4 regions of the Dorea ammoniilytica genome follow, and region 1 is predicted to be linked to each of the others. Evidence: predicted binding sites of a transcription regulator. Region 1 holds the regulator's gene; each other region holds the start of a gene.
What was found. Region 1 encodes Rex, which represses fermentation and respiration genes when NADH is low (regulators of the CRP and FNR family bind a similar motif). Its sites were predicted from a motif close to ATTGTTAANTANTTAACAAT; they were not measured.
Positions count from the first base shown of each region.

Region 1 (7,586 bases):
CTCAGTAAGGAGAATAATTATGCAGAACTTGCGTATGAGACGGTTAAATTAGAGGTTACACTTGGGGATAATCCGTATAAGGGAGATGAAATACCTCTGGCTGTTGCCAAAAGGGATCATCGTTCGGATATTATTACTGTATAATCAATACATATGTTTAACAGGAGGAAGAATATGAAAAAGTGTGTGATTACTGTAGTTGGAAAAGATACTGTAGGAATTATTGCAAAGGTATGTACCTATCTTGCGGAGACCGGAATTAATATTCTGGATATTTCGCAGACTATCATTGATGACTTCTTTAATATGATAATGATCGTGGATGTTGACGGGGCTTCTAAGGAATTTCAGGAATATACAGCTGAACTGGAAGCACTTGGCGGAGAAATCGGTGTAAGCATTCACTGCCAGAGAGAAGAAATTTTTGAAAAAATGCACAGACTGTAAGTTGGATGCTATGGCGGAGGCAAAGAAAATCATGATTAGCGTATATGAAGTAAATGAAACGAATAAAATGATCGAGCAGGAGAATCTTGACGTAAGAACGATTACCCTCGGTATCAGTCTGATGGACTGCATCGATTCGGATCTTGATAGATTGAATGATAATATCTATAAAAAGATTACAACGCTTGCCAGTAATCTGGTGAGTACAGGTCAGGATATTGAACGTGAATTTGGTATTCCGATTGTAAATAAGCGTATCTCTATTACTCCGATCGCTCTGGTGGGCTCAGCAGCCTGCAAGACTCCGGATGATTATGTTGAGATTGCCAAGACACTGGATAAGGCCGCGAAAGAAGTTGGTGTCAATTTTATCGGCGGATATTCTGCGCTGGTATCAAAGGCTATGACTACAAGCGAAGAGAATCTGATTCGGTCTGTGCCGAAAGCACTGGCCTGTACGGAACGTGTGTGCAGTTCTATCAATGTGGGATCTACTCGTACCGGAATTAATATGGATGCTGTTCGCCTGTGCGGCGAGATCGTAAAAGAGACAGCAGAAGCAACCAAAGATAATGATTCTCTGGGATGTGCAAAGCTGGTGGTATTTTGTAATGCACCGGATGACAATCCGTTTATGGCGGGTGCGTTCCTTGGCGTTACAGAAGGAGATGCTGTGATCAATGTAGGTGTCAGCGGACCTGGCGTTGTAAAGAAAGCAATTGAACAGGTGCGAGGTAAGGGCTTTGAGGAGCTGTGTGAGATGATTAAGAAGACAGCATTTAAGATTACCCGCGTAGGACAACTGGTAGCGGGTGAGGCATCCAAACGTATGGGTATTCCGTTTGGAATTATCGATCTGTCTCTTGCACCGACTCCGGCAGTGGGTGACAGTGTGGCTGAGATCCTGGAAGAGATCGGTCTGGAACGTGTAGGTGCACCGGGTACTACAGCAGCACTTGCTATGTTGAATGATCAGGTGAAGAAAGGTGGCGTTATGGCTTCCTCTTATGTAGGAGGCTTAAGCGGCGCATTTATTCCGGTCAGTGAAGATCAGGGTATGATTGATGCAGTGAAGCTTGGTGCGCTGAATCTTGAAAAGCTGGAGGCCATGACCTGTGTATGTTCCGTAGGTCTTGATATGATTGCAATTCCTGGAAAGACCAGTGCGGCAACTATTTCCGGTATTATTGCAGATGAGATGGCACTTGGTATGGTGAATAATAAGACGACAGCGGTCCGTCTGATTCCGGTTATTGGTAAGGATGTAGGAGAGACGGCAGAATTTGGCGGTTTGCTGGGTTATGCCCCGATCATGCCGGTGAATGAGTTTGACTGCAGCGCATTTATAAACAGACAGGGACGAATCCCTGCACCGATACATAGTTTTAAGAATTAGAGAGGAAGTTTAAACATGAGCGGAGTAGCAATTGTTACAGATAGCAACAGTGGAATTACACAGGAGGAAGCAAAAAGACTTGGAATCTTTGTTCTTCCGATGCCTTTTTATATTGATGGAGAACTGTTCTACGAAGATATATCTCTGACTCAGGAAAAATTCTATGAACGTCTGACTCAGGATGCAGACATTTCTACTTCGCAGCCTTCGCCGGGAGATGTGCTGGATATATGGGAGAAAGCACTGGAAGAATATGATGAGGTAGTGCATATTCCGATGTCAAGCGGATTGTCAAGTTCCTGTGCCACTGCGCAGATGCTTGCGCAGGACATGGATGGAAAAGTATATGTGGTAGATAATCAACGTATTTCGGTTACCATGAGACAATCGGTTCTGGATGCCATTGCTTTGGCAGAAAAAGGAATGAACGCGAAGGAGATCCATGATATTCTAATGCGTGAGAAGCTGGAGGCCAGCATCTATATTACGGTAGATACATTGAAATATCTTAAAAAAGGTGGTCGCGTAACACCCGCAGCAGCAGCTATCGGTTCAGTCCTGAATCTGAAACCGGTTCTTACGATTCAGGGAGAAAAGCTGGATTCTTTTTCTAAGTCAAGAGGATGGAAGAGCGCGAAGAAGACGATGTTGGATGCAATGGAAAAGGATCTGACAGAGCGGTTTGCAGGACAGGAGATGTATCTGCAGGTTGCGTATACCTGTTCGGCAGAAGAAGCTGAAGAATGGAAAGCAGAAGTGGAAAATAGATTTCCGGAATATGAAGTGCATATGGATCCGTTGTCATTAAGTGTAGCCTGCCACATTGGACATGGTGCCAGAGCAATTGCATGTAGCAGGAAAGTACCGGAACTCAGCTGATTTTACAGATATTTTGTTCGTTACCATGATAAAAACGCCCGTCTATTAGCGGGCGTTTTCATATATCTGTTTGTTACGCCAGTTCTTCCCATCTGGCGTAAAGTTCTTCTAATTCTTCTGCGATTTTAGATTTTTCCAGTGCCAGTTCCTGGCATTTTACAGAATTGGTATAGATCTCTTCCTGAACCATTAGTTCGTCAATTTCGCCGTCACGTTCTTCCAGTTCAGTAATGCGTTCTTCTGTCTTTTTTAATTCATTCTGACGTTTGCGTTCCTTAGCCTGTGCTTCTTTCTGTTCCTGCCAGCTGAGCTTAGCCTGAGATTCTGGTTCCGGTGCACATACATCAGATGGAGCGGAAGAGACGCCGGCATAAGCCTGGGTCAGTTCATCTTTCTTTTCAAGATAGTAATCATAGTTACCAATATAATTGACAAATGTCTGTTCGGTCAGCTCCAGAATTCTTGTAGCTGTACGGTTGATAAAATATCGGTCATGAGATACATAGAGTACCGTACCGGTATAATCATTCAGAGCTTTTTCAAGAATTTCCTTAGAAGTAATATCCAAGTGGTTGGTAGGTTCGTCCAGGATAAGGAAATTCGCTTCAGACAACATGAGCTTGGCAAGTGACACACGCCCACGTTCACCACCGCTTAAAGAACTGATCTGCTGAAACACTTCATCGCCGGTAAAGAGAAAAGCCGCCAGTGTCTTTCGGATCTGTGTATTGGTTAGCGTCGGATAATCGTCAGAAATCTCATCAAAGATTGTTTTGTCCATATGCAGGACGTGATGTTCCTGGTCATAATAACCGATTTTTACCTTGGAACCGAGGGTAAAAGTACCACTGTCTGCCGGAATAACCTGATTCAGTATCTTCAGCAGTGTAGTCTTTCCGGTTCCATTGTCACCGATGATCGCTACGTGCTCGCCGCGGTGGATCTCAAAACTGATATCCTGAAATAAAGTATGCGGCGGGAATGCTTTGGACAGATGTTCTACCGACAGCACGTCATTACCACTGACGACAGAAGGCTCCAGCTTTAAATGAATATCCGTATGAAGCTCCAGAGGCTTTTCTACAGGCTGAATACGTTCCAGCATCTTCTCACGGCTTTCTGCACGCTTAATAGACTTCTCCCGGTTGAAAGAGCGGAGTTTTTCAATAACAGCTTCCTGATGTTTGATCTCACGCTGTTGATTTAAGTATTCTTTTAATCTTGCTTCACGGAGCATTTCTTTTTTCTCGGCGTAAGCAGAGTAATTGCCTTGAAATACGGAAAGTTTACCCATTTCTACTTCAATAACCTTTGTAACAACTTTATTCAGAAAATATCGGTCATGGGATACAATCAATACCGCTCCAAAATAATTCAATAAGTAGGTCTCCAACCATGCAATGGAATTCAGATCCAGGTGGTTGGTAGGCTCGTCCAACAGAAGAATATCTGGTCTGGTAAGCAGAAGCTTACTGAGAGATACGCGAGTCTTCTGACCGCCGGACAACGTATCTACGGGCTTGTCAAACTCATCCTCAGCAAAGCCGAGACCTTTTAATACACCGACAATCTCGCTTTCATAGGAGTAACCATCTGCCAGTTCAAAGGCACTGGTCAGATTGTGATAAGTATTCAACCGGCTTTCCAGTTCATCGCCGGTCAGGTCTTTTAATTCTTTTTCAATCTCGCGGATCCGTGATTCCATAGCAATGACATCGGCCTTGGCTGAACGTACTTCTTCGTAGATTGTATTGCCGGATACCAGCTCCTGATGCTGGGACAGATAACCAAGTGTCTTACCTTTTGTAAGGGTGATCGTACCGCCATCAGCTGTAAGATCGCCGACGATCATTTTCAGAAGAGTAGACTTGCCGGCACCATTGATACCGACAAGGGCTGCTTTTTCATGGTCTTCTATATGAAAAGAGCCATTTTGTATAATAACGTGTTCCCCAAATGCTTTGGAAACATCATGACATGCTAAAATCATGATACACCTCCATAATTCTCTGTGTATCATTATACCGAAAAGAACAGAAAATACAACTAAAGTTAATGAAAGTTTGTACAAAAGTTTGACTTTGCGTTAACAATCCGATATAATTATTCCATAATATTATGGGTAGGTGAACAACAGTGGAGACAAGAAAGATTTCTCAGGCGGTAATTCGCAGACTTCCAAGATATTACCGATATCTGGGTGAATTATTAGAAGATGGTGTCGAACGTATATCATCTAATGATTTAAGTAAAAGAATGAAACTTACTGCATCACAGATTCGACAGGATTTGAACAACTTTGGCGGATTTGGTCAGCAGGGATATGGTTATAATGTAAAATATCTTCATACTGAAATTGGTAAAATCCTTGGATTGGAGAACAAGCATAATTTTATAATCGTTGGCGCAGGTAATTTGGGACAGGCTTTGGCAAATTATTCACATTTTGAAAATCAAGGATTTATCCTGAAAGGTATCTTTGATGTGAATCCTACACTGAGAGGTATGTCAATTCGTGATGTGCCGGTTCGTATGATGAGTGAGATGAAAGATTTCATTAAAGAGAATAATATCGAGATTGCAGTTCTTACAATTCCGAAGGAATGCGCAATTGATGTGGCGAAGGATCTGGTAGATGCCGGTATTCAGGCCATCTGGAATTTTGCGCATGTAGATCTGAATGTACCGGATAATGTAATTGTAGAAAGTGTACATTTATCAGAAAGCTTAATGAGATTATCTTATAATATCAGTCGATATAATGAGGATCATGCAGACAAATAACAGACAGAATAATGGCGTGTAATGCGGGCTGTGAAAGCAGACTTCTTTACACGTCGTTTTTTTTGCAGTGATCTGCGCCTAAGGCAGAAAGGAAGTATATGCAGTATTTATTAAATGCGGAACAGATGAAAAGTGCGGATAGTCATACTATACAGGATCTGGGAGTTTCATCCAGAACACTGATGGAACGGGCTGCTGCGGCCTGTACTGATTATATAGAAGAACAAAAGTGGCCGCTGACACATGTATGCATTGTGTGTGGATCAGGAAATAACGGAGGCGATGGCTTTGCTATTGGAAGTATTCTGAAAGAGAAAGGCTGCCAGGTGACAGCAGTATTTGCCGGACGGATGACAAGCCGAACAGAAGAGTGTATATATCAGATGGATCAGTTCAAACAGTGTGGAGGAACGCTGCTTACAGAATGGCAGGATAATGATTACAGCATTGTAATTGATGCATTGTTTGGTGTAGGATTGAATCGTGAGATTACAGGACACTATCTGGAAATGCTTCAACATATGAATATGTCATCAGGACGGAAACTCGCGGTTGATATTCCGTCCGGTATCTCAGCTACGGATGGACGTGTATTCGGTGAAGCGTTTCAGGCAGATGCAACCGTAACATTCCAGGAACGAAAGCTGGGTCTGTTTCTGTTTTCCGGTGCATTGTATACCGGAAAAGTCTGCGTGACAGATATCGGAATTGACAGTTTTACAGTAAAGGAACAGCTGGATACTGCATATGCATTAGAAATGAGTGATATTGCCAAACTTCTGCCTGAACGTCCGCCATATGCGCATAAAGGTACATTTGGAAAATTATTATTAATTGCCGGAAGCAGTGGAATGGCAGGAGCTGCATTCTTAAGCGCCTGTGCTGCTTATCGCATGGGAGCAGGACTTGTACGCATTTATACCACTGAAGATAACCGAAGTATATTACAGCAGCTGATTCCGGAAGCTATTATCACAACATATACGGAATATGACAAAGCAAGTCTTCTGTCGGTACTGGAGTGGGCTGATGCAGTCTGTATAGGATCAGGTCTTGGAAGATCTGATGTCGCAGATCTGATTGTAAATACCGTTTTGAAAGAAATAAATGTGCCATGTCTGATTGATGCGGACGGAATTAATATATTGGCGGCGCATCCGGAATGGAAGGACCAGCTGGCAGAAGGCAATTATGTACTGACTCCACATTTGAAGGAATTATCCAGATTAACAGGACGGCCTGTCAACGAGATACAAATGCATCGAAGAGAGGTCCTGGAACAGACGGCAAGAACTTTAGATGTTACTCTGGTACAAAAAGATGCACGTACTTTTGTGGGAGCAAAGGGCAGAAGAATGTATGTGAATCTTACTGGAAATGCTGCAATGGCAAAAGCAGGTTCCGGAGATGTGCTGGCCGGAATTATTGGCGGACTTATGGTGCAGGGATGTGATAATTATGATGCCGCTGTTCTTGGAGTTTATCTCCATGGACTTGCGGGAGATATTGCAAGAAATGAAATGGGGTGCTATAGTGTATTGGCGAGGGATCTTGCTGATGCACTTGGATCAGCGATCCAAATGACAGAAAACTGGAAGGCGGAAAAATGATGAAAGAATATACAAGAGTGTGTGCCAGAATTGATCTGGACGCCATAGAATATAATATGGATCAGATGCATGAAACGGTTGGTGATGCGACTAAGATCATGGCTGTTGTCAAGATGGATGGCTACGGTCACGGGGCGGTACCAATCGCATGTGATCTGGAGAAAAAAAACTACCTGTGGGGATTTGCTACAGCCACACCGGATGAGGGTGTGATTCTGCGTGCAAACGGTATCAGGAAACCGATACTTGTATTGGGTCCTGTTTTTCCATCACAGCAGGCAGAAGCAATTGAACATGAGATCCGTTTCACCTGTTATACGAAAGAAATCGCAGAGCAGATTTCTGAGACAGCAGTAAAGCTTGGAAAGACAGCGTACGTCCATATCAAATTAGACACTGGAATGTCGAGACTTGGATTCCAGATCGATGAGGAGAATGCAGATACAATCGCAGAGATTGCAAAGCTTCCA
Region 1 covers NZ_JAOQJV010000001.1:385,736-393,321, reverse strand. The annotation lists gene OCV65_RS01915 (MBL fold metallo-hydrolase) at 1-144, shown strand, start outside; gene OCV65_RS01910 (ACT domain-containing protein) at 175-447, shown strand; gene OCV65_RS01905 (PFL family protein) at 479-1,843, shown strand; gene OCV65_RS01900 (DegV family protein) at 1,859-2,722, shown strand; gene OCV65_RS01895 (ABC-F family ATP-binding cassette domain-containing protein) at 2,796-4,712, opposite strand; gene OCV65_RS01890 (redox-sensing transcriptional repressor Rex) at 4,859-5,506, shown strand; gene OCV65_RS01885 (NAD(P)H-hydrate dehydratase) at 5,605-7,116, shown strand; gene alr (alanine racemase) at 7,116-7,586, shown strand, end outside.

Region 2 (7,586 bases), on a different contig from region 1:
TTACGAGGTGGATTGTATCAAAAATCATGACGTAAAGAATCAAAAATATATACAGAAAATAATTGAAGAATTATCCAAGAGGCTTCAGGGTTACGCGGTGTGGAATGATAAACATACAGAGGTTAGCTGGTTTACAGTACAAATGTTTTCATTTGGTAAACCGACATGGGACATTCAACCGATGAATATGTATCTGTATGATGGATTGTCTGGAATGCTTCTAATTATGTATGAGATGCAAAAGAAAAATAAACAGAAATTTTATGAGTATTATGACACGCTTCGAAACATGTTGTGGAAATATACTGACTATATGTATGAGAATCTCGGTAGCGGGAATGTAAGAAATACAGGATTATATGATGGCGAAGGCTCAGTATTGTATACGTATTGTCTTTTGTGCAAACGAGGGGAAAGAGAATATCTATGGTATGCAAAAAAACATGCTATGGTTGTGAGAAAAATGCTAAAATATGATCAAAAATGTGACTTATTAAACGGAAATGCAGGAGGAGCACTGGCATTAATAAACTTATATGAGTTGACTGGTGATCATATATATCTGTCATATGCAGAAGAAGCAGTTGTGTTATTAGAGGATAATGCAATAGAGATGGAACAAGGAATAGGATGGATTGTAGAAAGTGAATATCCACCTTTTACAGGTATGGCACATGGGAATAGTGGATTTATATTGCCGGTCGCCTCACTATTGCAGTATACAGGAAAAGAAAAATATAATCTTTTATGCCACAAAATATTAAATTATGAAAATTCATTATATGATGAAAGATTAGGAAATTGGCGTGATGTACGAGGTGGTACAATGGAGAATACAATTGATTCAGTGTCATGGTGCCATGGAGCTGGTGGAATTCTTTTATCTAGGGTATATTGCTATGAAAAAATACAAAACGAAGAGATAAGAAAAATACTGGAAAGAGATATTGTTCGATCATATCAGAAGCTGCGGGGATATGGAAGACGTGAAAGCTGGATTCTTTGTCATGGAATTTGCGGTAATACATGGATTTTGAAAAGAACTCGAAAAATTGTAGAGCAGATTGTCGGAAAAGAAGAAGTTATAGATATAACTGAAAGGCGAGAAAAAATATCACTTTTACCACAGGAAAGTTTGAATCCTGGATTAATGAATGGGTATGGAGGTATTTTATTGTATTTACTAGTAAACGAATAAAGAGAATGATTTGTTTATGGTCACAAACTAAATTACTGAAGGTCAAAGCATTTGTATTTCAATGAATATCTGGTATCTAATGATAGTGGAGGAATCACTTATATTGATGGAAGTGAGAAGAATTAATAAAGGGCTAAATAGAAACTGTTCATGGACAAACGGTTGAGAAATAAAAAGAGTTTTCGTATGATCGAGATATATTTAGATACTTAAATGAATAATAATTGAGGAAAGGGAGGAAAATTGAATGAAACGAATGATAAGCGGAATAGTGGCATGGTTGTTAGTGTTATGTGTGATGTTGGACATGCCAGTAAATGCAAAAGACAATGTGGATGATGATTTGATTAAATTTACTGAGGCGGATGCTGTAGAAGCTGCTGAAATTTTTGTGAAAAATAATTGCATAGACGGAGAAATTGTTGGAATGAATCCAATTAAATTCTATAATATAGAGAATCGACCAATCGGATATATTATAGAAATATATAACGAAAATATATTATATGGATATGTTATTTTTGATTCAACATGTGAAGGACTTATAAGTGAATATAGTATTGGAGAAAATGTTAAATCTCCATATGCAAATGCTTTGGAGGAAAGTGAAATTTCTTCATATGCACTTCGAGAAACAAAAGTATATAAGCTGGATGCACTTACATATGGAATATATGATACAGATAAGGATGATATAGAAACGAATACAGGAGAGAGTATTGAGGCAGAATCTATTATTCCTAGAGAAAGTGCGAGAAGTGGTGCAACACATGAGTGGGATGATATTTTTATAAATAAGGATTCTATAAGCTTATATTATATATTAGAGGCAGCAAATTATACTGATATTTTTTGTGCGTTTACGGAATCATACGTAGAAAATATGACAGGTAAATATGCCTGTGGGGTATCTGCGATGGGAGCTTGTGCAGATTATTTTGGCGTTTGGGATTGGAGTGATTTCGCTGGAGATTATCAAAGATTATGGGATTTATCTGGAACATATGCTATAAAAAATGAGAATGGAATAATATATGGATCAACTTCTTATTACAATATAGGTCCAGCATTTAAAACATTTTGCGCAGAAAATGGGTTAAGTATTAGTGTGAATGCAACATATGCACCAACATATTCTTTTTTTAAAAACTGTATTGATAATGGAGGAATTGGAGTTTTTGGATGCAATATCAACACTACAAGTGGAAATCTTGGACACATTATGGCAATGGAAGGATATTATCAATATATAAGCAAGGAAACGAATACTCGTTTACATTTATTAAAAGTAGCAGATGGATGGGGGACATCACCGAGATATGTGAATTTTGATTTTTCTGATTATACATATGTTGCGGGAGTTTCTTTTGTGGAATAATTGAAGTGCGGAGTAATGGAAAATGAAAAAAGAGTGGAAAGTTACAATTCTTGTGATACTAGTAGAAGTATTGTTTGCTTGGATTTGTTATACAGCACCAGGAACAGGAAGAAGAAATCCACTGCTTTTAGAGGAAAAAGGTGAGATAATAAATGTTGATTTATACAAACAACAAATCACTGTTCAACTAGATGGTTTGAATAATTATTATGATGGATTGAAATTGCAACCATATGATAACAATCCAATAGTTTTGAATTGTAGGTGGATGGAAGATAGTGCATCAGTTTTAAAAGAAATAAAAAATGGCGATGAAGTGATATATATGCATTATGATAATAAGCCGGATAGAGTTGAAAGATTAGAAGTTTTATATGAAGAACAAGCTGTTGTAACAGGAGTTTTTTTGTACCGTAATGAAATTAAAGTAAAACTTAGACCGCATAAATCTATATATGATTTTTATGCAAAAGAGGAGGTGCTATTGGATTGTAAATATATATATCAAGAGAACAATGTTTTAAATTCTTTGGAGGTGTCAGATGAAATTAGATTTACACATTTTTATAACGAACCATATGAAATAAAAACTATAGAACGGGAGGAGTGATATTTGTGAAAAAAATTATAAGAATGTTAATTTGTGTACAATTATTGTTAGTATTAATAGCACAGACGGTTTTTGCTCAAGATACTGGAAAAGGAGCAGATATACAAAGTAAAAAGAATTATTTGATTGAAAAAGGATATGATGAAGAAATATTATCTTATTTATCAGATGACAATATAAATTCTGTATATCACAAATTAAAATATGATTTTCATGGAAAAGCAAAAGTATCTGCGCAGATTAATCGTTCAGGTGAAATGATAAGCAATTATGCAACAAGAGCTGCTATAAATAAAACACAATTAGAAATAAAAAGCATTGTTAATAATTATATGTATGACTCAGGAGAAATATTGGGATGTGAATTGATTCTCTCTTATGAATGGTTAGTAACTCCAACAACTAATGGAAAAGATGCAATTACTGTAAATTGGGATCCTACATATTTTTCTCTTGCAGAAATGGGAGGGTTTAATGGTTCTTCTTCTATAATTAATTCGGCAACAGAGAATGAAGAATTTTTCAATTTTGGAATGACAGTTAATGCTTTAAATACTGGAGGAGCCGGATGGAATATTGATGTTTTTAAATCGGATACAGAAAAAACACTACAAACGAATCCGAAAGGTCAGATGACACTTTTCTTTGAACCAAATTATTCATTTAACGCTTCTGATGATGTGGTAATGCGATTTACTACAATGTATTATCAAAATAAAGCAACAGATGATTCGTTGATTAATTTTTCTACGAATGGAACTGGAGTGCAGGCTGTAGGAACATCAACAGACACTATGAGAAATATTGTACAATATATTTCTAACATGGTTGATGTGACTGGCTAAAATGCATAATTTAAGTAGTTACTGACTGAAAGCTGTTAAAAAACTGACCTGCCGCATCTTTTTACAAATGCGGCAGGTCTTTTGTCGTTCGGTTCATAATCGTAATAACGAATGCATATGTCCCTTACAGAAAGTATATTACATATCAATCAGAAACGAGCTCGGTCCTATTCAGAACTATTTAGCGATTATGGTCGACCTGATCCATGTACTGGATAAGGCGCATTACCTGACTGGTATAGCCCCATTCATTGTCATAGAAACAGATCACCTTGAAAAAGTGGGAATTCACCTGAATGCCCTGTCGTGCGTCGAAGATGGAAGCATGAGAATCTCCGATGAAATCAGAAGATACTACTTCATCATCCACATAATCCAGAATACCGGACAAATATGTCATAGAGGCTTCCTGAACTTTTTTGCAGATTTCTTCGTAAGATGCCGATTTCTTCAAAGCTACGTTTAAGTCAACAACAGATACATCTGAAGTAGGTACGCGATAAGAGATGCCACTCATTTTGTCCTTCAATGAAGGAATTACGAGGGAGATCGCTTTAGCTGCTCCGGTGGTAGATGGGATTAGATTGCCAAATGCAGAACGGCCGGTTCTCCAGTCCTTCTGAGAACGGCTGTCAACAACCTTCTGCTTAGCAGTAGCTGCGTGGATCGTGGACATGAGTCCGTATTCAATACCGTAATTGTCTTCTAGAATCTTGCAGATCGGTGCCAGACAGTTCGTCGTGCAGGATGCGTTAGAAACTACGGGCATATCACTGTTGTATTCGGTATGGTTTACACCCATGATAAAAGTAGGTGTCTCTTCATCTTTTGCAGGAGCAGATATAATAACCTTTTTAGCCCCGCCTTGCAGATGATCCATAGCTTTCTGCGTTGTGCAGTAGGCACCGGTTGCATCAATGATATATTCAGCACCACAGCTGTCCCATGGGATCAGAGAAGCGTCCGATTCAGAGAACACAGGAATCTTCTGACCATTGATGATCAGACCCTGCTCATATGTGTCAAGCTCCCCCTGGAAACGTCCGAATGTTGAATCATAGCGGACCATATATTTCATGTAGTCCAGATCAGCATTACGCACGTTGATCCCACAAAGTTTAAAAGTATCTGGTTGACTGATGGCAATACGGAGAGCGACGCGTCCGATGCGTCCAAATCCGTTGATGCCAATTGAAATTGCCATTTTACAATTACCTCCTATAAGTCATATTAAATGCATAGAGCACCCGCAGATATCCTGGGTGCGGTTATTCTGACCGAGCAATGTAACTGGCTTTTTCTGATTTGATGTAATTTACTGTCAGTGTAACATAGAATAATGAAAAATACTATATATAGAAGAGTAATTAAAATATTAACGAAAATACATACAAGATAGCTGACTGATTGAAAACTTTGTGAAGAAATGTTATGATTTTAAGCAGAAATAATACATATGGGAGGCTGTTATGAGAGAGGAACGTTTTAAGATGGAGCGCCCGGGTTTGGTAGAAGAAGGACAGGAAGTTGTGATTAGCGAACGAAGTCCGAGCACCGGGAGATATACTTATCTGGTAGAACCATCCATTGCCATGTCGGGAATATACCGCACAGCGGAGCGGATCCGGGACAGGAAAGGCGTGATCAGGAAGATTGAGGAGACTGACCGGGGATTTTATCTGATTGTGGAGATAGAGCAGTAATAAGAGAGCTTTTGCAGGGAGAATATACTTGCGAAAGTTCTCTTTTTTTACTTTACAGGAAATTGCTTTCCTGTAAAGTAAAAAACGCTCCGCGAGGATGCGCACTGCGGCGGATGAGGTAGATGTCGCAAGCGACCGCCGCAGGCGCGAGAATGTGCCAAGGCACATTCTTTGTTCTATTTATGGTTTGACAAAAAATGCACAAGTTAATTGATAATAATTCAAACAAACTATAAATAGCAACGAAAAAATAGAAAATTAATGAGAAAAATTATAGATATTAGACAATTTGTGTGCTAATATAATAAATAACTTGTGTGAAAATCGATAAATTCAAATGGAGGTAAAGCTATGCTTTCAAAAAAATCTGCAGTTCCGTTTAGAGGAACGAAGGAGCAGGAAGAAGAACTGCTTAAGGTGATCGAAGAATTGAAAGATGAAAAAGGCGCTTTGATGCCGATCATGCAGAGAGCGCAGGACATCTATGGATATCTGCCGATCGAGGTCCAGAAGATTATCTCAGACCAGACGGGAATCCCGTTAGAGAAGATTTATGGAGTGGCAACATTTTATGCACAGTTTAATCTGAGTCCGAAGGGACGATATCAGATATCTGTCTGTCTTGGCACGGCATGCTATGTAAAGGGATCCGGCGATATTTATAACAAGCTGATGGAAAAGCTTGGTATCGTGGGCGGAGAGTGTACGCCGGATGGAAGATTTTCGCTGGATGCGTGCCGTTGTATCGGGGCCTGTGGGCTGGCGCCGGTCATGACGATCAATGAAGAAGTATACGGACGCCTGAAGGTGGAGGATATAGATGATATCCTTGCGAAATACGAGTAGTGGTTAACTTGATTAGAAGTGGAGGGACAGAATGAAATCTCTGGAAGAATTACGGGTAATTAGAGAGCGTATGCAGGGAACAGTGGCATACCGCTCAGAACACGAATCTCTGGAAGAGGCTGTAGCTTCTGAGCACGGCAAGTACCGCACTCATGTGCTGGTATGCGGAGGAACAGGATGTACATCATCCGGCAGCCAGAAGATCAGAGAACGTCTGGATGAAGAGATTCGGAAGAACGGACTGGAAGAGGAAGTATGTGTGATCAAGACAGGCTGTTTTGGCCTGTGTGCGCTGGGACCGATTATGATCGTGTATCCGGAGGGCGCGTTTTATTCTATGATTAAGGAAGAAGACATTCCTGAGATTGTAGAAGAGCATTTGGCAAAGGGCAATGTAGTGAAGAGACTGCTTTATGATGAGACGGTGAAGGGAGAAGATGTACTTCCGCTGCAGGAGACGAATTTCTATAAGAAGCAGCACCGTGTGGCACTGCGTAACTGTGGCGTGATCAGTCCGGAGAATATTGACGAATACATAGGTACAAGAGGATATGAGGCGTTAGGTAAGGTGCTGACCGAGATGACACCTGCAGAAGTTATTCAGGTGATGCTTGACAGCGGACTCAGAGGAAGAGGCGGTGCAGGTTTCCCAACCGGTATGAAATGGAAATTCGCGGCAGCGAATGAAGCAGATCAGAAATACGTCTGTTGTAACGCCGATGAGGGTGACCCGGGTGCATTTATGGATAGATCCGTACTGGAAGGTGATCCGCACGTTGTACTGGAAGCCATGGCGATCGCAGGCTATGCCATTGGGGCGTCACAGGGATATATCTACGTGCGTGCAGAGTATCCAATCGCAGTAGAACGTCTGAATATTGCGATTAAGCAGGCAAGAGAATACGGACTGCTTGGCGAAGATATATTTGGATCAGGATTTGATTTTGATATTGAGCTTCGTCTGGGAGCAGGAGCATTTGTCTGCGGAGAAGAGACCGCACTGATG
Region 2 covers NZ_JAOQJV010000004.1:129,415-137,000, reverse strand. The annotation lists gene lanM (type 2 lanthipeptide synthetase LanM) at 1-1,198, shown strand, start outside; gene OCV65_RS05195 (hypothetical protein) at 1,446-2,576, shown strand; gene OCV65_RS05190 (hypothetical protein) at 2,599-3,186, shown strand; gene OCV65_RS05185 (hypothetical protein) at 3,192-4,031, shown strand; gene gap (type I glyceraldehyde-3-phosphate dehydrogenase) at 4,213-5,235, opposite strand; gene OCV65_RS05175 (hypothetical protein) at 5,501-5,734, shown strand; gene OCV65_RS05170 (NADH-quinone oxidoreductase subunit NuoE family protein) at 6,086-6,580, shown strand; gene nuoF (NADH-quinone oxidoreductase subunit NuoF) at 6,612-7,586, shown strand, end outside.
Region 2: OCV65_RS05170 (NADH-quinone oxidoreductase subunit NuoE family protein) is a predicted target of Rex. The motif match lies at 5,921-5,940, and genes of this name have one in related genera.

Region 3 (7,586 bases), 120 kb from region 1:
TACATAGAATTTATCTGTCTGCTTACCCACATACTGTGAATAGAAAGAACTGTCAGTTGCTTTCATACCAAGTCCTGCTGTCTCGCTGATACTCAGGAATGCAACTCCACTGATTGTTCCATCTGCTGTAATACCTACTGTGATCTGGATATCACCGCCATAACCTTCGCCATCGGTAGCTGTGATAACATATCCGGCCTCTCCGCCTTTTACGGAACATACCTCATCGATGCTTCCCTTGATGCCGAGATCTTTGATTACCTGATCAGCAACCTTCTGGTCTACATCTACTGCTTCAAAATCATCCTCACTTGCTTCAGGGAATACCTGTAACCAGGCTTCTCTCTTAGCTGCTTCCTGAGTCTGAGCAATCGGAGTCTTAGTTACTTCATATACCAGTCCCAGCAAAAGTCCTGCAATCAGAGTGATTGCTGTAAGGATCGCTGTATTTTTAATAATCTTGTTCATTATTTTTCTCCTCCTTTGCCAAATGGTTTCGGAAGAGTAACCTTCTCAATAAGTGGAACTAAAAGGTTACTGATGATGATCGCATAGGATACACCTTCTGATGATCCACCGAACAGACGGAACAGACCAGTCAGAAGTCCAAGTACAATACCGTATACGATCTGACCGGATTTGGTGATCGGTGATGTAACGTAGTCAGTTGCCATGAACCATGCACCTAACATCAGACCACCTCCACACAACTCTGCAGTGATGAACTGAGGATCAAAAAATCCTACATTTGCATCAGAGAACTGTCCGAAGATACCAATAAACAGTACAAATGTTACAATATATGTACCAGGAATACGAAGATCAATAATTCCCAACATAATCAGGAAAATCGCGCCAATAATGATTGCGATCACAGATGTCTCACCAATCGTACCTGGGATACGTCCGATCAGCATGTCCATAGAATTCACACTTGACAGTGCTCCTTCCTTCAGATATGCCAGTGGTGTCGGTCCTGTCTCTCCATCATAAACGAACTTGGTCATCTGTCCTGCAAAAGAAATCAGCAGAAAACATCTTGCTCCAAGTGCCGGGTTCATGAAGTTCTGTCCCAAACCTCCGAACAGCTGCTTGACGATCAGGATAGCAAATACACTACCAAGTGCTCCCATCCACAACGGTGCTGTAGGTGGCATATTAAGTCCAAGCAGAAGTCCTGTTACAACAGCACTGAAATCACCGATTGTGATCTTCTTGTGCATAAGCTTTTCATAAATAAACTCTGTGAGCACAGCTGTTGCAGTCGTAACGATCAGCATCAGCAGTGCATCCATTCCAAAATTATATACTCCAAATGCAGATGCCGGCAACAGAGCAATTGTTACCATGAGCATAATATTGCTGGAAGTAACTTTGGAACGTATATGTGGTGAAGATGAAATATTTAACTGATTCTCCACTTTTGTTCACCTCTTCCTCTCTTGTTATTTTTTCTTTCTGCGATTAGCCAGAACAATCTTTCTCATGGAACCGATTGACTGTTTCAACGGTCTCTTAGCTGGACAGACGTAACTACATGATCCACACTCTACGCATTCCATACCGTTCATTTTTTCAAATGTCTCCGCATCATGATGCTGTGCATAATCAGCCAGACGAGACGGAATAATACGGCTTGGACAGGCATCCACACAACGTCCACAGTTGATACATGCGGTCTCTTCCAGTCTCTTAACCGGATCTTTTACAAATGCCAGAACTGAAGAAGATGTTTTCGTAACAGGTACATCTACAGTAAACATGGCAAATCCCATCATCGGACCACCGGAAATCACCTTTTCTGGTTCTTCCTTAAATCCACCAGCCTGCTCTACAAGTTCCATCTGATTCATACCAAATGGTGCGCGGAAGTTACCAGGCTCATTGATCGCATCACCACTGACAGTAACAATACGTTCAATAGAAGGCTTTCCTTCTACAACTGCCTGGTAAATATTGATCATAGTCTCAACGTTATCTACAACACATCCCGCATCTGCCGGAAGCATAGTAGAGTTGATTGCTCGCCCGGTTGTAGCATAGATCAGCTGACGCTCACCACCCTGAGGGTATTTGGTCTTTAATGCCATAACTTCCATACGAGGCTCATCTTTTGTAAGTTCTTTCAGCTTCTCGATACAATCTGGCTTATTATCTTCCACGCCAAAAATACCTTTTGCATGTTCAAACAGTGAAAGGACAACCTTCATACCACCAACAAGACGTTCCGGCGTCTCCATCATACGTCTGTAATCGGCAGTGATATATGGCTCACACTCCGCACAGTTTGCTATAATATAGTCAATCTTCTCCGGCTCTTTTGGAGAAAGCTTCACCTTAGTAGGGAATCCAGCTCCACCCATACCTACAACACCGGCCTCACCGATCGCATTCAGTATCTCTTCTTTTGTCATTTCCTCCAACGGTTTTACAGGAGCATATTCAACTTCCTTGTACTCTCCGTCATTCTCAACTACGATGCAGTTCACCTTTGCCCCAGTAGGATTAAAATGAGGTTCAATTGCTTTTACCGTTCCGGATACTGAAGCATAAATCGGAGCAGAAACAAATCCGCCAGCTTCCGCAATCTTCTGTCCTCTCAGCACGTGATCTCCCTTGGCAACAATTGGAGTTGCCGGAGCACCGATATGCTGCGAAAGCGGATATACAAGATCTCCTTTTGGCTTCACATCAACAATCGCCTTATCTTTTGCCAGACTCTTGCCGTCATCCGGATGAATACCACCCTTAAATGTTAACAGTGCCATTCCTTTTCCTTCCTTCCTTTTAGTTTATTATATATAATATACAAAAAAATCTCCTAATTTTCCATAAATGTAGGATGTTTCGTTGTACATTTTTCAATACAGCTTGCCTATTATTTAACATTTTAGGCATAACAACACAGAAAGATAGAGGCACTTTCGTGTCCCTATCTTTGCTATCTTTTTCATATATATCAAGTCTGTTCTTATCAGTAATTAAGCCTCTTCACCTTCAGATGCCTCTTCCGGTTTCTCAAGTGCTTTCATGCTCAGGCTGATCTTCTTCTCAGCTTCGTTCAGATCTACAATCTTAGCAGTAATCTCCTGTCCAACTGAAAGTACGTCAGATGGTTTTTCAACATGTGCACGAGAAATCTGTGAAACATGAAGCAGAGCATCTACTCCAGGAGCGAGTTCAACGAATGCACCAAAATCTGTCATTCTTGCAACCTTACCTGTGATCTCTTTACCTACTGCATAATCTTCTGCAGCATTAGCCCATGGATTAGTCTCTGGGAATTTCAGGCTGAGTGCGATCTTAGTATCGTGAATATCTTTCACGAGTACTTTCAGCTTTTCGCCAACCTGGAATACTTTCTTAGGATTCTCAACACGTCCCCAAGACATCTCTGAAATATGTAACAGACCATCTACTCCACCAAGATCGATGAATGCGCCAAAATCTGTAACATTCTTTACAACACCTTCTACTGTATCTCCAACATGAAGATTTGCGAAAAGTTCTTTCTGCTTTTCTGCTCTCTCAGCAACCAGAAGCTGTCTTCTGTCACCGATTACACGGTTTCTTCTAGGATTGAACTCACTGATTACGAACTCAATTTCCTGTCCCTGATATTTGCTGAGATCTTTTTCATAAGTATCAGATACCAGACTTGCCGGGATAAATACTCTTGCTTCATCAACAACAACACTTAATCCACCGCCAAGGATCTGAACAACTGGTGCTTTCAGTACTTCTTTGTTCTCGAAAGCTTCTTTCAGTCTTTCATTTCCTCTTTCAGCAAGCAGTCTCTTGTATGTCAATAATACCTGACCTTCGCCATCATTTACCTTTAATACTTTAACTGTCATTGAATCTCCAACTGATACCATAGTTGTAAGATCTGCACCGGTCTCATTCGTGTACTCACTCTTTGTAATGATTCCGTCAGCCTTGTAACCTATATTTAAAATAATTTCATCTGGCTTAACGTCAATGACCGTACCGTCAACCACCTCTCCGTTGTGAATTGTTTTCAACGAATCTTCTAGCATTTGTTCAAAAGTTAATTCTGACATAATTTTGAACCTCCTCAATTATATTATTGGGCGTGGATGCCCCTGCTGTAATACCTACTGTTTCCACGGACCTTAATTGATTCACATTCAAATCGTCAAGTGTCTGTATATAGTACGTATTGTTACATGCATTCTTGCATATCTCGAATAGCTTCTGGGTATTGGAACTTCGTTTATCTCCAATAACGATCATCGCATCGACCCTGTCTGCAATACGGGCAGTTTCAGTCTGCCGCTCTTTCGTCGCACTGCAAATCGTATTCAAAACACTTATATCATAACGCCTTTTCGAAATAATTTCAACCAATTCTTTGAATTTATTGTAATTAAATGTCGTTTGTGCAACAACACATATTTTCCTGTCCTCTGGCACCGTCAGATGCTCTGCTTCCTCTGCCGTAGAAATAACAGCCGCATCTTCTCCAGCCCAGCCCATAATGCCTTCTACCTCCGGGTGTACCGGATTGCCTATCACCACAAGAAATGCGCCCTCTTCTGCTTTTTCCATTGCAATTTTATGAATCTTTTTCACAAATGGACAGGTCGCATCGACGTACTGAATTCCCAGTTCATCCATTCGGTCACAGATGCGTTTCGGCACTCCGTGGGATCGTATGATCACAATCCCGTTCTTTGCCTTTGGAAGATCTTCTTCTCCCTCCAGTACAGTCACACCTTTCGCCTGCATATCCTTGATCACTTCATCGTTATGAATGATCGGACCAAACGTATAGATCTTACAGTCTTTATTCTCTTCTACCTGTTGGTATACGGTATCAACCGCACGTTTCACTCCAAAGCAAAAACCGGCAGTCTTAGCTAACAGAACTTTCATACCGTCTCCTTCTGCTTATCTGCACATATCGCAAGAATCGCATCTGTTACTTCTTCTATGTTCATATCAGAACTGTCCACCAGCACTGCATCGTCTGCCTGTTTGAGCGGCGCAGTCTCTCGCGTCATATCCCTGTGATCCCGCGCTCTGATGTCTTCCTGAATCTTAGTCAGATCACATTCCTGTCCTTTTGCCTGAAGCTCATCAAATCTCCGCTTAGCACGAGTTTCCACACTTGCAGTCAGATATATCTTCACATCTGCATCTGGCAGGATATTGGTTCCGATATCTCTTCCATCCATCACTACATCATGTTCTCTTGCCATAGTGCGCTGCAGTTCCAGAAGTTTTGTGCGAACTTCAGGAATCGCAGATGTCTTAGACGCCATATCGCCGACTTCTTCACTTCGAAGCTGTCCGGTAATATTCGTTCCATTCAAATACACCTGCTGCATACCGTCTTCGTAACGGATACTTACATCCGCATCCCGGCAGGCATCAATTACCGCATTGATATCTGATGGATCAATCTGTTTTCCGAGAAAATGTACAGCAAGGCCACGGTACATTGCGCCCGTATCCACATAGATGCAATTCTGTCTGGCCGCCACCAACTTGGCTATTGTACTTTTTCCGGCACCTGCCGGTCCATCAATTGCTATATTAAATCCCATATTTTCACCTTTTCTATCGTATTTCCTGTGCTGCCATGTATCCGGTAGACCAGGCAATCTGCAGATTATATCCTCCTGTTACTGCATCCAGATCCAGAACTTCACCTGCAAAATAAAGATTTTTAACTTTCTTTGACTCCATAGTACCAGGATCAATCTCCCGGACTGATACACCACCTCTGGTTATGATTGCCTCATTATATCCACGAATTCCAGTAAGTGTCATTGCAAAATTCTTAATTAAACGTACCAGACTGCGGCGTTCTTCTTTAGAAATAGCATTCACCTGCTTCTCCGGCAAAATCCCACTGAGTTCTACCATAACCGGAATCAGTTTGGAAGGAAACAAACCACCAAGTGCATTTTTGAACTGTTTATTTTTTTGTTCTTCAAAATCTCTCAGCAACCTCTTATCAAGCTGTTCCTCAGAAAGTGCCGGTTTCAGATCAATTGTCAGTGTGAGTTCTTTCTTTTTCAACATCTGTCCTACGATACTGCTGGCACTGATCACAGTCGGACCACTCACGCCAAAATGTGTAAACAAAAGTTCACCAAACTCTTCGTAATATTTCTTACGTCCATCTAAAACAGTGACATTAACATTTCTAAGCGACAATCCCTGAAGTGTTTTTACCCATGGCTCTTTTGTCTCAAGCGGAACCAGTCCTGGACTCCGCTCCGTCACCTTGTGTCCAAGTGCTTCTGCCCATCTGTATCCATCGCCGGTGGAACCAGTAGATGGATAGGAAAGACCTCCTGTCACGATAATGCAGCTGTCGCCTTTTACTGTCTTACCATCCTCCAGAACAATCCCATCAAACATTCCATCTTTCTGCAGCACTTTTTCTACTTTCTGATTCAAGTGTATCTGAACACCACGTTTCCTCATAGCCTCTGACAAAGTACGGATTACATCCGAAGAGTGATCAGATACCGGAAATACTCTGTTGCCTCGCTCAATCTTCGTAGCAAGGCCTTCATTTTCAAAAAAATCAATCACATTCTGATTCGTGTACGTATAAAAACTGCTGTAAAGGAACTTCGGATTGCCGATTACTGCCTGAAAAAGTTCCTCCACATCACAGGCGTTGGTAATATTGCATCTTCCCTTTCCGGTAATATATAACTTTTTACCAAGCTTCTCATTCTTTTCAAAAAGATGTACTTCATGCCCTTTATCAGACGCATGTACTGCCGCAAACATACCTGCAGCACCGCCTCCTATAATAATCACTTTACTCATAACTAAATATCATCTCCGCCAAGATTCGAAAATTCCACCTTATCCGTAACCATATTCAGTTCATCCTTACTGTATACCTGATACTCGTCCCAGATCTTCTCCAGTGTTTCGAGTGTTGCCACTACTTCTTTCTGCTTCTTCATGCAAAGAGCTACTACTAGCGCATTGATCACACTCAAAGGTGCCACCAGAGAGTCTACAATAGACGCCATATCACTTCGTGCAATCAGATTGCAGGACGAATACAGATTCATCGGTGAATGAACACTGTCCGTCAATGTAATCACCTTGGCATTGCGATTATTCGCAAATTCAAGTGCTTTTAAAGTCCTCATGGAATAACGTGGAAAACTGATACCAATCACTACATCATCCTGTCCGATACGAATCAACTGTTCAAATATTTCACTGGAACTGTTGGTATTAACAAGCGTCACATCTTCACAGATCAACTGCAGATAATAACTCAGAAAGCTAGCTAACGGAGCACAGCTCCGAATACCGATCACATAGATTCTCTTTGCTTTCAGAATCGTATCCACCGCCATCTCAAACGCTTCCTGATCCATACTTCCCATGGTAAGCTTAATCTTTTCAATATCAGCCTGCAGAACCGACGTCAGGATCTCTCCCTGACTGATCCTTCCATAGGTCACTTCCATCCGCTGTATAGAATTCAACTTGGTCCGCACCAGTTCTTCCAATGCTTTCTGAAATTCCGGATACCCTTTATATCCAAGAGTCATAGCAAAACGAACAACCGTCGATTC
Region 3 covers NZ_JAOQJV010000001.1:267,429-275,014, reverse strand. The annotation lists gene OCV65_RS01300 (RnfABCDGE type electron transport complex subunit G) at 1-468, opposite strand, end outside; gene OCV65_RS01295 (RnfABCDGE type electron transport complex subunit D) at 468-1,421, opposite strand; gene rsxC (electron transport complex subunit RsxC) at 1,446-2,768, opposite strand; gene rpsA (30S ribosomal protein S1) at 2,982-4,064, opposite strand; gene ispH (4-hydroxy-3-methylbut-2-enyl diphosphate reductase) at 4,045-4,899, opposite strand; gene cmk ((d)CMP kinase) at 4,896-5,573, opposite strand; gene OCV65_RS01270 (BaiN/RdsA family NAD(P)/FAD-dependent oxidoreductase) at 5,587-6,816, opposite strand; gene OCV65_RS01265 (MurR/RpiR family transcriptional regulator) at 6,819-7,586, opposite strand, start outside.
Region 3: rsxC (electron transport complex subunit RsxC) is a predicted target of Rex. The motif match lies at 2,871-2,890, and genes of this name have one in related genera.

Region 4 (7,586 bases), 190 kb from region 1:
TCTGCCAATCCAGCATGCAAGTGATGCAATCCTCAAAAAGATGGGCAGAAGAACATCAAAGGCACAGCTTGTGGATACGATCCGTACACTGCGGGAAGAGATTCCGGATATCACACTTCGTACAACCCTGATCACGGGATTCCCGGGAGAGACAGAGGAGCAGCATCAGGAATTGGTAGAATTCGTGGATGAGATGGAATTTGACCGCCTTGGCGTATTTACTTATTCACCGGAAGAGAATACACCTGCAGCGGAGATGCCGGATCAGATTCCGGAGGAAGTGAAAGAAGACCGACAGGCAGAACTGATGGAACTTCAGCAGGAGATTGCATTTGATCTTGCAGAAGATATGATCGATCGGGAAGTTCTGGTGATGATCGAGGGGAAGGTCGCTGATGAGAATGCATATGTAGGCAGAACTTACCGGGATGCACCGAATGTAGACGGTCTGATATTTATCAATACGGATGAAGAACTGATGTCCGGAGATTTTGCCAAGGTAAAAGTAACCGGAGCAATGGAATATGATTTGATAGGAGAGTTGATGTAATGAATTTACCTAATAAACTGACAGTACTTAGAATGATTATGGTTCCGTTTTTTGTATTATTTATGCTGACAGATATCGGAGGCCCTGCGAATAAATGGATCACACTGGTCATCTTCTGTGTGGCAAGTCTGACAGATATGCTGGACGGTAAGATTGCGAGAGCACGTAACCTGGTAACGAACTTTGGAAAATTTATGGATCCACTGGCAGATAAGATGCTGGTATGTTCCGCTATGATCTGTTTTATTCCACTTGGCAAGCTGACTGCATGGTATGTTATCATCATTATTGCAAGAGAATTTATTATCAGCGGGTTCCGTCTGGTAGCATCTGATAATAATGTGGTCATCGCAGCAAGCTACTGGGGCAAATTCAAAACGGTATCACAGATGTTTATGATTATCCTTCTGATTGCTGATCTGGGTGGCGTTTTCAATACGATCGCGGCAATTCTGGTATGGGTATCACTTGCTTTGACTGTAATCTCACTGGTAGATTATATCGGAAAGAATATTCAGGTCCTCACAAAGGGAGGCATGTAGGATGAATGCGACCGAAGAGGATGTTACACTGGAAGAAGCGGTTGTTGATATTCTTAAGGAAAAGAAGCTGACAGTTACAACAGTAGAATCTTGTACAGCAGGGCTTCTGGCAGGAAGACTGATGAATGTGCCGGGAGCTTCTGCGGTATTTAATGAAGGGTATATTACCTATTCAAATGCTGCAAAAGAAAAAATCGTGGGTGTATCTCACGAGACCCTTGAGAAATACACTGCCGTAAGCAAAGAAACAGCAGCAGAGATGGCAGCCGGAGCAGCCAGGGTATCCGGAGCAGATGTGGCAGTATCGGTAACAGGTATTGCGGGACCGGATGGTGGCACCAAAGAGCAACCGGTAGGTCTGGTATACATCGGATGCTGTGTCAATGGAAAAGTCCGTGTAGAGGAATTCCATTTTACCGGCAATCGACAGAAAAACAGAGATTATGCAGTTGTACGCGCACTTACCCTGTTGAGGGAGGAGATTATATGTTTGTAAGACCATTGAATCCGGATGAGGTATTGTCTGCACTTCACCTGATCTGGGAAGTATATGCTTCGGATGTGGCTCCACTTCAGAATCCGGAAGCTGTTGCCGGATTCAGGGAACTGATCCGATATGAGCATATTATGCCACGTATACAGAATAAAGAGGTCATCCTTTTTGGTGCGTGGGAAGGAACTGAACTCTGCGGAGTCGGCGGCATCAATAATCGCGGCAATGTCCTGTTTCTGTATGTGCGAAAAGAATGGATGAGAAAAGGTGTAGCAAGACAGCTAATGCAGGGAATGTATCAGTTCTGCGCACAGGCGCTTGTGATTACCAGAATGACAGTGCGTGCTGTACCGGCTTCCGTAACAGCATTTAACCATCTGGGATTTCGGGAAGTGGCACCGGTTCAGAATGTCGGAGCAGAAATATTTGTTCCGATGGAACTGCTGATCGCACCGGGAAGTATACCGGCAAAGAAACCGAAGAAGAGGATCGCATTGATCATTGTCGGGGTTTGTCTGCTTATTGCACTTTTGATTTGCATGGTGGTCAAAGAAGCAGCATCCATTGTGCAGGAATCCGATACATATGCGGAAGAACAGGAGAACCCATTTGGAGATTATGGCAATGGAGATTCGGGTGAGTATGATTTTGGAATGGGAGATGGATCGGAGACTGAGCAGCAGTCCGGTCTGGATCAGATTCCGGAATATGAGGCAGAAGATCTTCCATTTGAAGTGAAAGATGAGACCTATAATTATTCACCGGAGAATCAGTCTTCCGTAACGCAGCAGTTTGAAATTTATTATCCACAGCTTGATGGCATGGAGAATCAGGACATTCAGGCAAAAGTGAATGACGAACTGAAGAACTGCGCGATGGAGACCGTAGACCGGATTTATGAGAATCCGGATAATGAGATCAGAAACCGGGTATTGGAAGCAGAAAGCCCGGTAATCGCAGATTTTGTGAAATATAAAGTGACTTATCTGACACAGGATTATATCTGTGTGGCATATGAGGATTACAGTTATGAGGGCAATTCAGAATATTCTTATGTGGGACTTCGTACTAAGAATATCAATCTGAAAGATGGTACAGTCTACGATGTGAAAGATATTGTAAATACAGATAAGACCTTCGTAAATAAATGGCTGAAAGAGATGCAGAGTGAAGCAGATGACAAATCTCTGCTTGCAGATCAGAATACAGACAGTCTCGCCAAAGTTCTGTCCGGCGAAGATACACAGAATGGCACATTTACACCAGTGTTCTTCATGGATAAGGACGGCATTGAAATAGGATTATCATTCCATTATGACAAAGAAGATGAAAATGCACCAGATTACGGCTGGGTGACAGCACCATTCCAGCTTAATGACCTGAAGGACAGCAAGACTGACAGCACGTTTTGGGATTTGGTAAAATAGTTGACGAATCCTGTAAATTATGAGAAAATAACTACGCCTGGTGTTAAATAAGTAACATATACCATGCGTCAGAAAATCATGCACATGTTGAAAGGAGTTTTAAAATGATTTATTCACACGAAGTAGAAATGATGTGTCCAGTAGCACAGGGCGCTAATCACGGACCAGCTCCGATTCCGGAAGAAGCAAAATGGGTAAAAGCAAAAGAAATCACAGATATTTCAGGTTTTACACATGGTATCGGCTGGTGCGCACCACAGCAGGGAGCCTGTAAGCTGACTCTTAATGTAAAAGATGGTATTATCCAGGAAGCACTTGTTGAGACAATCGGATGTTCAGGAATGACTCACTCAGCTGCTATGGCATCTGAGATCCTTCCAGGAAAGACTATTCTTGAAGCACTTAATACAGACCTTGTCTGTGATGCTATCAATACAGCTATGAGAGAACTGTTCCTCCAGATCGTATACGGAAGAACTCAGAGTGCTTTCTCTGAGGACGGACTTGCAATCGGAGCAGGACTGGAAGACCTTGGAAAGGGACTTCGTTCTCAGGTAGGTACAATGTATGGTACATTGGCAAAAGGTCCTCGTTACCTTGAAATGGCAGAAGGTTATGTAACAGGTATCGCTCTCGATGAGCACGATGAGATCATCGGATACCAGTTCGTATCTCTTGGCAAAATGACAGACTTCATCAAATCTGGTGACACACCGACAGAAGCTTGGGAGAAAGCAAAAGGACAGTACGGACGTGTTGCAGATGCAGCGAAGATCATCGACCCAAGAAAAGAGTAGTTGCGATAGGCGGACAGAGACAGGCGTTGAATTTAGTTCAAGTTGAGTCCGCGTTATTTCAAGAAACGTAAATATAGTAGGAGGACATTATAAATGGCTTTATTTGAATCATATGAAAGAAGAATTGATAAAATCAATGAAGTATTAGGAAGCTATGGCATTGCTTCCATCGAAGAAGCAGAAAAGATCACAAAGGATGCCGGACTTGATGTATATAATCAGATCAAAGGCATTCAGCCAATCTGTTTCGAGAATGCTTGCTGGGCATACATTGTAGGTGCAGCAATCGCAATTAAGAAAGACTGCAGAAAAGCAGCAGATGCAGCAGCAGCAATTGGAGAAGGACTTCAGGCATTCTGTATTCCGGGATCCGTAGCTGATCAGCGTAAAGTAGGTCTTGGACATGGTAACCTTGGAAAGATGCTTCTGGAAGAAGATACAGACTGTTTCGCATTCCTGGCTGGACATGAGTCATTCGCAGCAGCTGAGGGTGCTATCGGTATCGCAGAGAAGGCTAACAAGGTACGTAAAAAACCTCTGCGTGTTATCCTGAATGGTCTTGGAAAAGACGCTGCTAAGATCATCTCAAGAATTAACGGATTTACATACGTTCAGACTGAGTACGATTACTACACAGGAGAACTGAAAGAAGTACAGAGAACATCTTACTCTGACGGACTTCGTTCTAAGGTTAACTGCTACGGTGCTAACGACGTACGTGAAGGTGTAGCTATCATGTGGAAAGAGGGCGTAGACGTATCTATCACAGGTAACTCTACCAACCCAACACGTTTCCAGCACCCAGTTGCAGGTACATATAAGAAAGAGTGTGTAGAAGCAGGAAAGAAATACTTCTCAGTAGCATCAGGTGGTGGTACAGGACGTACACTTCACCCAGATAACATGGCTGCAGGTCCGGCTTCTTACGGTATGACAGATACACTTGGACGTATGCACTCTGATGCACAGTTCGCTGGATCTTCATCTGTACCGGCTCACGTAGAAATGATGGGTCTGATCGGTGCAGGTAACAACCCGATGGTTGGTATGACAGTAGCTGTAGCTGTTTCCGTTGAAGAAGCTGCAAAGGCTGGCAAATTCTAACAATGATTTTATGAAAAGAGCTTTCACAGTTGGTAAAACTACTGTGATAGTTCTTTTTTATTGTTAAAAAATACCCAAACTGATATAAAAATGAAAATTTTTCTGTTTCCTTTGCTAATTGTTGTTGAATGTAGGATGTTATATAATGCAAACATCGATAGGAAAAGAGTTCTAATGGAGGAATGGAAATATGAAAAAGAAATTATTAGTAACATTAGCAGTGGTTTTGGTACTTGGTGGATTTGCAGTTGGACAGGGAAGAGCAGAGGAGACAAATAATCTCACGACAGATCTCTCCGGATATACGGAAATGAGCTGGCCGGATACAGACATGGCACATTCAATCCCAACACCGGCATCATCTACAGGAAGCATGTATGCAACTGAAAAAACAGTTGTTGCAGATGTTGCTAACACATCAGAAGATTCTTACAACGCATATATAGAGAAATGCAAAAATGCTGGATATGATAACAATGTTGTAACAGAGGATGGAATGTATGCAGCAGATAACGGAGTATATACATTAGTGTTATCTATGGCTGATGATAATGTAATGAACATTTCAATGAATGTAGTTGAATAAACAGAGTATAGATAAATATTAGGAAAGCCTGGGTCATAACAATGATCTGGGCTTTTTTGATATCAGACTATAAGCTACAATGCAGAGATTGATAAAAAATAATATAAAAATAGAGACGAATTAGAAGTGAAATATATAGCCTGTTACGAAGGAATGATGTATAATAACTGAGAATGTTTTTTGAAATGTATGATTGAACAATGCTTTAAATAAATATATTGCATAAGGAGTAGAAGAATGCCAGTATTTGATTTTAATAATACACCGGATACAAAAGAACCGGTGAAGTGTACCTATACAACATTTGCATCAGATGCGGATCATGCATCTGCGGAGCAGCCGATTCTGATCCTGGATAATAGCAAGAAGGAATGGAAGCATCATTCTTGTGGAGTGTTTGCTAATCAGAATAAGCAGACTGCATTTGAATTTGATGAGGAAGGCGGCAAAGTAAGTGCTGATATTCTTCGCGTGGATTCACGTTTTGTAAGCCTGTTAAAATGGTTGGGTGAGAACCGGATTAATGTACGTTTGTCTGGAGTAAATAATTCAGAAGGTTATTGTGTATACCGTATCCGTGAGATTGCATTTGGCGGAGGTACAAAGCTTTCCGCCGAAGATGGATTCCTGCAGTTTATGATTGAAAGATTATTTGCAAGTGATGCACCGGAAGAAGAGATAGATGATGAAGATCAGGAAGAGTCTGGTGACGATATGAAACTTACCAGTATTCAGAGTATCACAGATTTCCTGAACTGTGCGGGACGGACATTACCGGATAATATCCGACTTTGGGCGAGAAGAAATCTTGCGGTAGCACGTTCGCATGAAGTGTCTCCGGAGGAACGCCGCCATGCGCAGAGAGCACTGTCTATGATGTTAAACATTCAGTGGAAAAAGGATTATTTTGAAGCAATTGATCCTGCGGAAGCGAGACGTATTCTGGATGAAGAATTATATGGCATGGAGCGTGTAAAGCAGAGAATCATTGAGACGATCATTCAGATTAACCGTACTCATACATTGCCTGCATATGGACTGTTGTTGATCGGTCCGGCAGGTACAGGTAAGTCACAGATTGCATATGCGGTGGCTCGTATTTTGAAGCTCCCTTGGAGTACGTTGGATATGAGTTCGATCAATGACCCGGAACAGCTTACCGGAAGTTCCAGAATCTATTCTAATGCAAAGCCAGGTATTATCATGGAAGCCTTTGGCATGGCAGAGTCTTCTAATCTGGTATTTATTATTAATGAGCTGGATAAAGCAGCATCAGGAAAAGGGAATGGTAACCCGGCGGATGTACTGTTGACACTCCTTGATAATCTTGGATTTACGGATAATTATATGGAATGTATGATTCCTACATCCGGCGTATATCCGATTGCAACAGCCAATGACAGAGATCAGATCAGTGCACCGTTGATGTCACGTTTTGCAGTCATCGACATTCCGGATTATACGGCTGAAGAGAAGAAAGTAATCTTTTCCAAATTTGCACTTCCAAAGATTCTGAGGAGAATCGGGCTTTCAGCAGATGAGTGTATTATGACGGACGAAGCACTGGATGCAGTCATCGAGCTGTATTCTAACACCAGCGGTATCCGTGATCTGGAACAGGCGGCAGAGCATATTGCAGCACATGCACTGTATAAAATTGAAGTAGAGCATGTAAAAGAAGTGGTATACGATGCGGAAAGCGTAAGAGAATTACTGAGTTAGAGTGTCATAGAAAATGATGATTGTTATACCATGCATTTCCAGACAGGAGAATGTGGCGGACATTGTGTATGAGATGGAGAATGGAAGAATTTCATAAAATCAGATTTTGACAGATACTTAATGCCATGCATTTCTTGACACGTAAGAGATGCATGGTATAATTTTGAATATAAGTTAGTGTAAACTAACGAACGTAAGCTATGACGAATATAACGTTGGCAGCGAGGCAGTGAAAGAAGGTTTGATTATGCTTTTTAAGACGATAGGAAATAAGTCCAATCCGGCAATATTATTTTTCCATGCAATGGGTGTGACGGGTGCAAGCAGTATACCTGTGGCGGAATATCTACAGGAAACATATTATT
Region 4 covers NZ_JAOQJV010000001.1:195,091-202,676, forward strand. The annotation lists gene rimO (30S ribosomal protein S12 methylthiotransferase RimO) at 1-550, shown strand, start outside; gene pgsA (CDP-diacylglycerol--glycerol-3-phosphate 3-phosphatidyltransferase) at 550-1,092, shown strand; gene OCV65_RS00950 (CinA family protein) at 1,094-1,588, shown strand; gene OCV65_RS00955 (GNAT family N-acetyltransferase) at 1,579-3,012, shown strand; gene OCV65_RS00960 (iron-sulfur cluster assembly scaffold protein) at 3,117-3,809, shown strand; gene OCV65_RS00965 (GGGtGRT protein) at 3,903-4,913, shown strand; gene OCV65_RS00970 (DUF6591 domain-containing protein) at 5,104-5,499, shown strand; gene OCV65_RS00975 (AAA family ATPase) at 5,737-7,221, shown strand; gene OCV65_RS00980 (alpha/beta hydrolase) at 7,469-7,586, shown strand, end outside.
Region 4: OCV65_RS00960 (iron-sulfur cluster assembly scaffold protein) is a predicted target of Rex. The motif match lies at 3,052-3,071, and genes of this name have one in related genera.